DNA from 2 places in the Ruminococcus sp. OM04-4AA genome. Region 2 is predicted to be linked to the other one. Evidence: predicted binding sites of a transcription regulator. Region 2 holds the regulator's gene; the other holds the start of a gene.

Region 1 (5,152 bases), on a different contig from region 2:
ACATCAGATTCGTGGGAAAATTGTTTCAATGGAGGACTATGACTGGCAGGAAGATCAGCGTCTACATCTCCCATGGGAAGATGTAGTGGCTTATGGTTTGCATGTGCGTGGATTTACAAAACATTCTTCTTCAAAAGTGGTGCATAAGGGAACATTCCAGGGGGTTGTTGAAAAACTGGATTATTTAAAAGAACTTGGAGTCAACCAGATTCAGTGTATGCCGGTCTATGAATTTGAAGAGTGCGGAAAAACGAAAGTGAACTATTGGGGATATGGTAAAGGTTTTTATTTTGCCCCTAAAAAAGCCTATGCATCTGGAAAAAGTGCAGTTCTTGAGTTGAAAGATATGGTGCGTGCATGTCATAGTCAGGGCATAGAAGTTGTACTGGAGATGCCATTTGTTCCGGGAATATCAGCAAATTATGTAACGGAATGTCTGCGTTTCTATATGCTGGAGTATCATGTGGACGGATTTGTTCTGAATCCTTATAACGTGCCGTGGGAGCAGCTGATAGAAGATCCTTTTTTGAAAGATATCAAGCTGATGCAGAAAGATGATGGTTTCCAGAATGTGATGCGTCGCTTCTTAAAAGGTGACGAGAATATGGTAAATGATGTGATCTGGGCGTTAAAAAATCGTTCATCGGAGAACGGAAAATGCAATTATATTACAACACAGACAGGATTCACATTATGGGATTTAGTATCTTATGATTGTAAACATAACGAAGAAAACGGTGAGAAGAACCTGGATGGACCAGACTATAATTATAGTTGGAACTGCGGAGCTGAAGGACCGAGCAGAAAACGCACAGTTGTCAATCTTAGAAAGAATCAGGTGAAGAATGCATTAGAACTCCTGTTGACAGCTCAGGGAACTCCATGCCTTCTTGCAGGAGATGAATTCTGTAATTCGCAGAGAGGAAATAACAATGCATATTGTCAGGATAACGAGACAGGATGGGTAAACTGGACACAGTTAAAGAAAGATGACTGGCTGTTTCAGTATATAAAGAAACTGATCGGGCTGAGAAAAGAACATCGTTGTCTTCACCAGAGTACAGCACTATCCGGAATGGATACCACGCGATGTGGCATACCGGACGTATCCTATCATGGAGAAAATGCATGGCAGGTAAAAGCAGAAGTTTCCAGCCGTCAGTTAGGTGTTTTGTATTCAGGAACGAAAGAAGGGGAGCTCCCTTGTTTTACAGCGTATAATATGCATTGGCTGCCGCATCACTTCGCAATACCAACGATTGGAAAGAACGTAGAATGGTATCTTGTTATGACTACAAAAGATGGCGTGCTTTGTGAAGCGAAAAAGCTGGAAAATCAGAAAGAGGTATTACTGGAAGAACGTAGCGTAGCAATTCTGGTTGGACGTAGGATAGAGGAAAAGAAGAGTCGTTCAGAAAAGAAACCGATTTATACAGTTAAGACGCAGAATGTAAATAAAATAGAAAAACGGCAGGAAGCAGAAGAACTTTGTAAAGAAGAACAGCCGGCTAGAGAGGGAAAAGTATGAAGGCATTTGCACATTTTTGTACCATAACAAAACACAAAAAACTAGTCTTAAAAGAGTGTTTTCGTGTTGGTTTGTACAAACAGGGACTGCTCCATGATATGTCAAAATACAGTTGGACAGAATTCCGTGTGGGATGCAGATACTATCAGGGGACAAGAAGCCCTAATAATGCCGAACGGGAAGAAAAAGGGTATTCTTCCGCATGGCTCCACCACAAAGGCAGGAACAAACACCATTATGAATACTGGATTGATTATAGTCTGGAGGGACCGAACCTTCTGGCGGGAATGAAGATGCCGGTGAGATATGTAGTAGAGATGTTTCTTGACCGCATTGCAGCAAGCAAAGTGTATCTCGGGGATGCATATACCTCTGATGCACCGCTTGCTTATTATGAAAACGGACGTGCAGATGAGCTGATGCATAAAGATACAAGAGAATTATTAGAAAAACTGCTTCATATGCTTGCGGAAGAAGGCGAGGAAACTACTTACAGATATATCAAGAGAGAAGTGTTAAAAAGATAAGAAGAGGGAGTTGAGGCAGCAGTGAGGCTATATATTGTGCGTCATGGAGAGACGGATTGGAACAAGAAAAAACTGGTACAGGGACGAAAGGATATTCCCTTAAATGAATATGGGCGTCATCTTGCCCGGGAAACTTCTTATGGGATGAGACAATACCAAATTGATCTGGCTTATACAAGTCCCTTACAGCGTGCAAAAGAAACGGCAGAGATTCTTCTTGAAGGACGCAACATTCCGCTTTATGAAGATCAGAGAATCCAGGAAATTTCTTTTGGCTCGTATGAGGGAATGTCTTGTGTAGATAAGACGAAAGAAGAGAATCTTGCATTCCAGAAATTCTTTCAGGATACGGGAAATTATATTCCGCCGGAAGATGCTGAAAGTGTAGAACAACTTTATGAAAGAACCGGAGAGTTTTTAAAGAGTCTTGAAGAGAGTAAGAAGCTGAAGGATAAGAATCTTCTGATTTCTACACATGGTGCTGCGATGACAGCAATGCTGAACAGGATGAGAGGCAGTCTTTCAGTAGAACATTTCTGGAAAAATGAAGTACCGCCAAATTGCTCTGTTACGATTGCGGAACTTGAAGGCAGTGGATTCAAAATTATCCAGGAAGGAATTATCTTTTACAAAGAAGAAGTGAAACACTGGAAAGCAGTGTAGTATATAAGGGTAGTATAAAAGGCAGAATGTAAGTGCTGTGGTACTTGCATTCTGCCTTTCCTTATGCTATTCTTTAGTTGTCTGGCCGGCAGATCCTTAAGCCGGCACTGATTCACATGAACTTCAATGCTTCTGTTTCAGGAAGAGGATTCCATGGTATATCGTATTATTGCAACAAAATTAAGGGGAAGAATTATTGTTGACATTTTGAAAGAAGTATAATAAAATCTATTCATAGACGAACAACTGTTCGAAAAAAGAGAGAATGGGTTTTATACACTAAGAGAGATAGAGAAGGAGAAAATTATGGCAGGCAAAGAGAGCGTTACAAAGCTGGCGAATAACGAAGAGAAGAAGAAAGCACTGGATGCAGCGATCGCAAAGCTGGAGAAAGATTTTGGTAAGGGTGCAGTGATGCGGCTGGGAGAATCAGGGGCGCATGTAGCTGTAGAGACAGTTCCTACCGGATGTCTGAGTCTTGATCTGGCACTTGGACTTGGCGGTGTGCCAAAGGGACGTGTGATCGAGGTTTATGGTCCTGAATCAAGTGGTAAGACAACTGTCGCACTTCATATGATTTCTGAGGTTCAGAAGAGAGGGGGAATTGCCGGATTTATCGATGCAGAGCATGCACTGGATCCTGTATACGCAAAGAATATCGGAGTAGATATTGATGAACTCTATATTTCACAGCCTGACAGTGGAGATCAGGCCCTTGAGATTGCAGAGACAATGGTACGTTCAGGGGCGATTGATATTATTGTCATTGACTCTGTAGCTGCACTTGTTCCAAAACAGGAGATCGAAGGGGATATGGGAGACAGTCATGTTGGTCTGCAGGCAAGATTGATGTCACAGGCATTGAGAAAACTGACACCGGTTATCAGCAAGTCAAACTGTATTGTGATCTTTATTAACCAGCTACGTGAGAAAGTTGGAGTAATGTTTGGAAATCCAGAGACAACGACAGGAGGACGTGCGCTGAAATTCTATGCATCTGTGCGTATGGATGTCAGAAGAATCGAGACTTTAAAGCAGAGTGGAGAGATGGTAGGAAACCGTACAAGAATCCGTATTGTGAAGAATAAGATTGCTCCGCCGTTCAAAGAAGCGGAATTTGATATTATGTTTGGAAAAGGTATTTCCCGTGCGGGAGATATTCTTGATCTCGCAACCAATATTGATCTTGTGAAGAAGAGCGGTGCGTGGTATGCATATGAGGGAGAGAAGATTGGCCAGGGAAGAGAGAATGCAAAGGCATATCTGGAATCACATCCGGAAGTGATGGAGACACTGGATCAGAAGGTGAGAGCACATTATGCATTATCCGGATCAGAAGAAGCAGAGAATGAGCTTCCAGATGCTGAGAAGAAGACAGGGGCATCAAGTGATCTGAAGCTGACACCGGCTTCTAAAGTGGCTGATGAGGCAGAAAAGAAAGAATGATTGTTACTGGGATAGAAGAGCAGACAAAGACGAAGTTTAAAGTATATCTGGATGGAACATTTGCATTTGTGCTTTATAAAGGTGAGTTGAAGCGTTTTGGTATAAAGCAGGGAGAAGATCTCGCGCAGGAAAATTATGAAAAGATTCAGAATGAGGTACTGTTGAAACGCGCAAAGAAGAGAGCAATGCATTTGCTGGAGGATATGGATCGTACAGAGTCTGCATTAAGGAAAAAACTGAAGGCGGGACAATATCCGGAGAATGCAATCAGCGGAGCAATTGAATATGTGAGATCTTTTGGATATCTAGATGATGCAAGATATGCGGAAAATTTTGTTATGAGCCGCAAAGATAGTAAAAGCAAACGGGAAATCAAGGCACTGCTGTCGCAGAAGGGAGTTTCTGATGATTTGATTTGTCTGGCTTTTGAACAGTGCTATAGTGAAGATTCAGAGGAAGAGGCAATCCGAAGGATACTGCGAAAAAAGAAGGTTGATCCGGAAAGAATGGAAGAGCAGGAATATCAAAAGATATTAGGATATCTTGCACGAAAAGGATTTCGTTATGAAGTGATCCGTCATGTTATATCAGATTATGATAAACAGAGTAACTGACACGGGAGTGAACAGTAACCCGTGGTGTGTCATGTGATACAAAATAATAATTACAATGCTTGACATTGTTGTTGAAACAGTATAAAATTTAAGTGTTGTATTTGAGTAATATGTACAATGAAAATCGAATAAGGAGGTGCTCCTGTGCAGATAAGTCTAGGTTTATTTATAGGCGTTGCCGTGGCCCTCGCGTTGATAGTCGGAATCATTACTCACTTTGTTACAGTTTCCAATCTGAGAAAGAATGCGGAAAGCAAGATTGGGAATGCAGAAGCAAAAGCAAGAGAAATCATTGACGATGCTGTAAAGACTGCAGAGACGACGAAGAAGGAATCTCTTTTGGAAGTAAAGGAAGAGTCCATCAGGACAAAGAA
Region 2 (5,152 bases):
TTTACTGAAAACCCCATATTTCTTATATATTTTAACATAAGTACTGTTTTTCGTCTATATCTTTTGGAAAAATCGGTATTTGTCGTATAGATTGATTTCTGTTAATAAAATCCGAAGAGACTATCTGCTGCTATTTAAAGCGCTATTTCTGGAAAGCAGATAGCAATCTTCTTCGGATTCAGGGAGTGTATATATCAATACATAGGGTGTATATTGATACCATTTATAATTTTTCGTAAGCGATCATCAGGTATTGACCTGCATGAATCGTATCTGAATCAAGATGATTCATCACCTTAAGTGCTTCTACATATTCGCTTACGGAGCCGTATCCGTCTGTAATTGTTTCTTCTGCAATGCTCCAAAGGCTGTCACCTGGTTCAATTAATCTGCTTGTGTAACAGATCTCAATAGCATCTGAAGTTCTCTGTTGATCTATTTCCTTTGCCGAAACTCGGAACATTCCAAAGTACATACAGCTGCAGAGAATAAAAGAATACTGCATATTACCAAACCAGAATGACGAATAACACCATGTTTCTTCTTTGAATTTACTGAATGATTTCCTGAATACTTTTTCATAATCCTCTTCCTCTCTTTTCGCTTACTGTATACTTATCTTCTGTTATTGCTATGTATCGAACATCTGTTCTTTTGTATTTTTATTATATCGTTCGAACAAATGTTTGTCAAGCATTTTACTTCATAAAACCGAACATATTTTCGCAACAAATGTTTGCTTTCTAAAAAATGCTGTGTTATTATGTTCTTATGATTATAGTAGATTCGGAGGGAACAATATGTCAGAAGGGAATATTACTCCTAAGCAAAAAGAGATTTTAGAATATATAAAAGACCAGATTTTAACAAGAGGCTTTCCGCCGGCAGTTCGTGAGATCTGTGAGGCTGTGAATTTAAAGTCTACCTCTTCCGTTCATTCGCATCTGGAGACGCTGGAAAAGAATGGTTACATAAGAAGAGACCCTACCAAGCCCCGTGCAATTGAGATTCTGGATGATAATTTCAACCTGACAAGAAGAGAGATGGTGAATATTCCGATCATAGGCCGTGTCGCTGCCGGCGAACCGCTTCTTGCAGAACAGAATATTGAAGATTATTTTCCTATTCCTGTAGAATATATGCCAAACAAGCAGACATTTATGCTTCAGGTACAAGGTGAAAGTATGATCAATGCAGGAATTCTGAGTGGGGATTATGTTATTGTTGAGCAGACTCCATCTGCTGAAAATGGGGAACAGGTAGTTGCACTGATTGAAGATGGCGCTACAGTCAAGACTTTCTATCGTGAAGAAGGTATTATCCGCCTGCAGCCGGAAAATGATGCATATGATCCGATCATTCTTACAGATGTCACTATCCTGGGTAAGGTAATCGGTGTTATCCGTATGTATTAAATCTCATTACTGGATATAGGATTTTTAATTAGAACTCAAAGTATAAAAAACTGGCAGAGTGTAGTACTCCACTACTCTTCTGCCAGTTTTTTATAACTCTCATTATTTATGCTTCAAGATCTTCAACAGACACATGATGTCCATCTTTCCAGATTCTCTCCAAATTGTAGAACTGTCTGTTCTCTCTGTCAAATACATGTACAATAATATCACCAAAATCAAGCAACACCCATCTTCCGGATGCATTTCCTTCTCTCTGTACCAGAGAATATCCTGCTTTATGCAGTTCTTCCTCCACATTGTCCACAAGAGCATTCACCTGACTGTCACTGTTACCATTTACAATCAGGAAATAATCTGCAAGTACAGACACGCCTGAGATATCGATGATCTGGATATCTTCTCCTTTTTTATCACTGAGGGCTGTATATGCCAGCTTTGCCATTTCTTTTGACTGATTCATCATTATTCTCCTTTATCGCTATAATATTGATAAGTTTCAATGCTCATCGGATCTACCGGCTTACCATTCTTACGCAGATAATTAACCGTATTCCCTGCACAAAGACAGATTGCGTGGTCAATATCGACAAACACAGTTTCACGGATCTTTTGAAGACCAGGAATTATCTTTCTGTTCGGTTCGATATAATCAGCAATATAAATAATCTTCTCAAGCATTGTCATCTTCGGTCGTCCTGTTGTATGCCATGTAATTGCGCTTAAAACGCCTTTATCGATCACACCATACTCTTTCTCTGCGAAATATGCTCCCAGTTTCGCATGAACCAATGCAGGCATCTCAAGTTCTGATTGTGTAAGCAGAATACCGTGTTTTTGACATCTCTCAACCTGTTCCTGCACAGAACCATACTTTCCACAATCATGCAGGAGTCCTGCCATCATAGCATCATCGATATCTTCATGATAACGCATTGCAAGAGATGCTGCTGTATACATAACTCCGATTGTATGTTCAAAACGATCTTTTTTCAGCTTTTTTTCCAGTTGTTTTCTAATGTCAACGAAAGCTTCCTTCATAATCGTATTCTGTCTCCTCTCTGGTTACTGTTCACCGCCGTTTTGGCAGGTGCAGATAAAATATGCTTTAAATATATAGTTTCTTTTCTTTGATGTAATCCGCGACAACATCAGGCACCATATAACGCACGCTGAGCCCCTTTGCTGCCCTTTCTCTTATTGTAGTGGAGGAAATCTCTACCAACGGTGCGCGAAGCAGTTCTATATGCGCTCCGTATGCTTCCGTGAGATATCGTATCTGTCCCTTCATTGCTGAAGCATCTTTGTCGTCACGCATTGCTGCAAGAATCGTACAGGTCGTAAAAATTTTTCTGAAATCTTTCCACTCTTCAAAAGCAAACAGAGAATCCGCTCCGAGAATAAAATAAAATTCATCGTTTGGGTAGATCTCGTTAAAATGCCTCATTGTCTGATACGTATAAGAATGCTTCTTCGTATCCGCTTCTGAAAGATTCAATGAGAAATTCGGATTACTTTTTATTGCAAGACGAACCATCTCGATCCTGTGATGCATTGCTTCTTCTGTATCGAGTGTCTCTTTGTGTGGAGGATTTCCATTCGGTAAAAACCAGATCTCATCAAGCCCAAAATCTTCATAAGCAAACTCACCAAGAAGAAGATGTCCTATATGAATTGGTTCAAAGGTTCCGCCCATAATACCAATCTTCATTGTCTGTACCTGTTCCTTTTCTACTGTAAGAAACACGCTTTGCGAGTTTCTTATATTCAAATTCAGCTTCCGAATCATAAACTCAGAAGCTGAATAATAATTATTTTGGAAGCTGAATTTTCTTTTTATCGTCTTTTCCTTCTTTGTAAAGAACGATTTTCTTTCCGATCACCTGAACAACCTGAGACTGTGTTCTCTCTGCAAGTGTCTCTGCGATTTCTCTCGGATCATCCATGCAGTTCTTCAGAACACTGATCTTGATCAGCTCACGTGCTTCCAGTGCCTCGGCAATTGCTCCGTAAGTCCCGGATTCATGCTTGCTTTTCCAACCTGGAAAATCGGATCCATTGTCATTGCAAGTCCTTTTAAATAGGCTCTTTGTTTTGTAGTCATAATATTCTCCTTATTTATAATAGTCAAACTGAAGTCCATACATTCTAACTGTATCACCTTCCTGGATACCTGCTTTTTCAAGATCTGCCAAAATACCAGAATCTTTTAAGAACTTTTGGAAGAATGCAAATCCCTTCTCTGAATCAAGATTCGTATATCCAAGCATTTTCTCAATCTTCGGACCTTCAACTACATACATTCCATCTGCCTGTTCTACCGTATAAGGAAGATCTTCATAGATCAGTTCATCATCCGGGAAGTATTCCTGCTCGAATACTACCGGTTTCTGATCCAGCTTCTGAAGCTCGTTACTTACGTAGTAGAGAAGATCGGAGATTCCTTTTCCTGTAGCTCCGGAGATAGGAAATACTTTGATTCCCTTTGGCTCAAATTCATCTTTCAAGCGCTGAACCGGATCATCTTCCGGATCATAGATCAGATCCGTCTTGTTTGCTGCGATTACCTGCGGACGTTCCGCAATTTCCGGATTGTAAGCAGCAAGCTCTGCATTGATCTTATGAATATCATCAACCGGATCTCTTCCTTCTGTTCCTGCTGCATCTACAACATGGATCATTAACTTTGTTCTCTCTATATGGCGAAGGAACTCATGTCCAAGCCTACACCTTCGGATGCACCCTCGATCAATCCAGGAATATCAGCCATAACAAATCCCTTTGCTCCATCCAGATCAACAACACCAAGATTCGGATTCAATGTTGTGAAATGATAGTTCGCAATTTTCGGTTCCGCATTTGTAACACGGGAAAGCAATGTAGATTTACCAACGTTCGGGAAACCGATCAGACCAACATCTGCGATTACCTTTAATTCCAGATTCACTTCCAGCTCTCTTGCCGGCTGTCCCGGCTGTGCATACTTCGGAACCTGCATGGTGGAAGTAGCAAAATGCTGATTTCCAAGTCCGCCTCTTCCGCCTTTTAAGACAACCTGACGTCTGTTCTCTCCGGACATATCAGCGATAACTTTTCCTGTAACAGATTCTTTAATTACTGTACCTTCCGGCACACGAAGAACAAGGTCTTTTCCGTCCTTACCGTGACAGCGGCGCTTTCCGCCCTGTTCCCCATCTTCGGCAGCAAATTTTCTCTTATGTCTGTAGTCAACAAGAGTATTCAGCCCTTCATCTACTTCGAAGATCAGGTCTCCGCCGTGTCCACCGTCTCCACCGTCCGGTCCGCCGTTTGGTACATACAGTTCTCTGCGGAAGCTGCAGTGACCGTCTCCGCCTTTACCGGAACGGATCAATATCTTAGCTCTGTCTGCAAACATATTATTCTCCTCTTAATTTGTATCAACAACTGTTTCTGTATCTTTATTCACATCATATATGCGTAAATTTCTTCATCATCTGACAATAAAAGATTTCTTTGAAAGAAAAAGCCTCAGACCTTAAAAAACGTCTGAGGCTTCCTTTTGCCATGTATGCGAGTGAAAAGATTCCGTCGGAACTTTCCAGCCAAAACTGATTACTCAGCTACTGGATAGATAGAAACCTGTTTCTTATCTCTTCCTTTTCTTTCAAATCTTACTACACCGTCTACAAGTGCAAACAGAGTGTCATCTCCACCGCGTCCTACGTTAAGTCCTGGATGGATCTTTGTTCCACGCT

The links. The regulator LexA, encoded in region 2, represses DNA repair genes until DNA is damaged. The targets are predictions, from matches to a motif close to CNAACANNTGTTNG.
Region 1: recA (recombinase RecA) is a predicted target of LexA. The motif match lies at 2,958-2,971, and genes of this name have one in related genera.

The regions. Positions count from the first base shown of each region.
Region 1 is NZ_QTZH01000001.1:63,493-68,644, forward strand. Features, by position in the region: gene DXB52_RS00275 (alpha-amylase family glycosyl hydrolase) at 1-1,528, shown strand, start outside; gene DXB52_RS00280 (DUF5662 family protein) at 1,525-2,055, shown strand; gene DXB52_RS00285 (histidine phosphatase family protein) at 2,077-2,718, shown strand; gene recA (recombinase RecA) at 3,025-4,164, shown strand; gene DXB52_RS00295 (regulatory protein RecX) at 4,161-4,778, shown strand; partial or broken gene rny (ribonuclease Y) at 4,974-5,152, shown strand, end outside.
Region 2 is NZ_QTZH01000003.1:90,268-95,419, reverse strand. Features, by position in the region: gene DXB52_RS02155 (LysM peptidoglycan-binding domain-containing protein) at 224-475, opposite strand; gene lexA (transcriptional repressor LexA) at 801-1,415, shown strand; gene rsfS (ribosome silencing factor) at 1,522-1,878, opposite strand; gene yqeK (bis(5'-nucleosyl)-tetraphosphatase (symmetrical) YqeK) at 1,881-2,456, opposite strand; gene nadD (nicotinate-nucleotide adenylyltransferase) at 2,524-3,162, opposite strand; partial or broken gene yhbY (ribosome assembly RNA-binding protein YhbY) at 3,227-3,519, opposite strand; partial or broken gene obgE (GTPase ObgE) at 3,530-4,812, opposite strand; gene rpmA (50S ribosomal protein L27) at 5,010-5,152, opposite strand, start outside.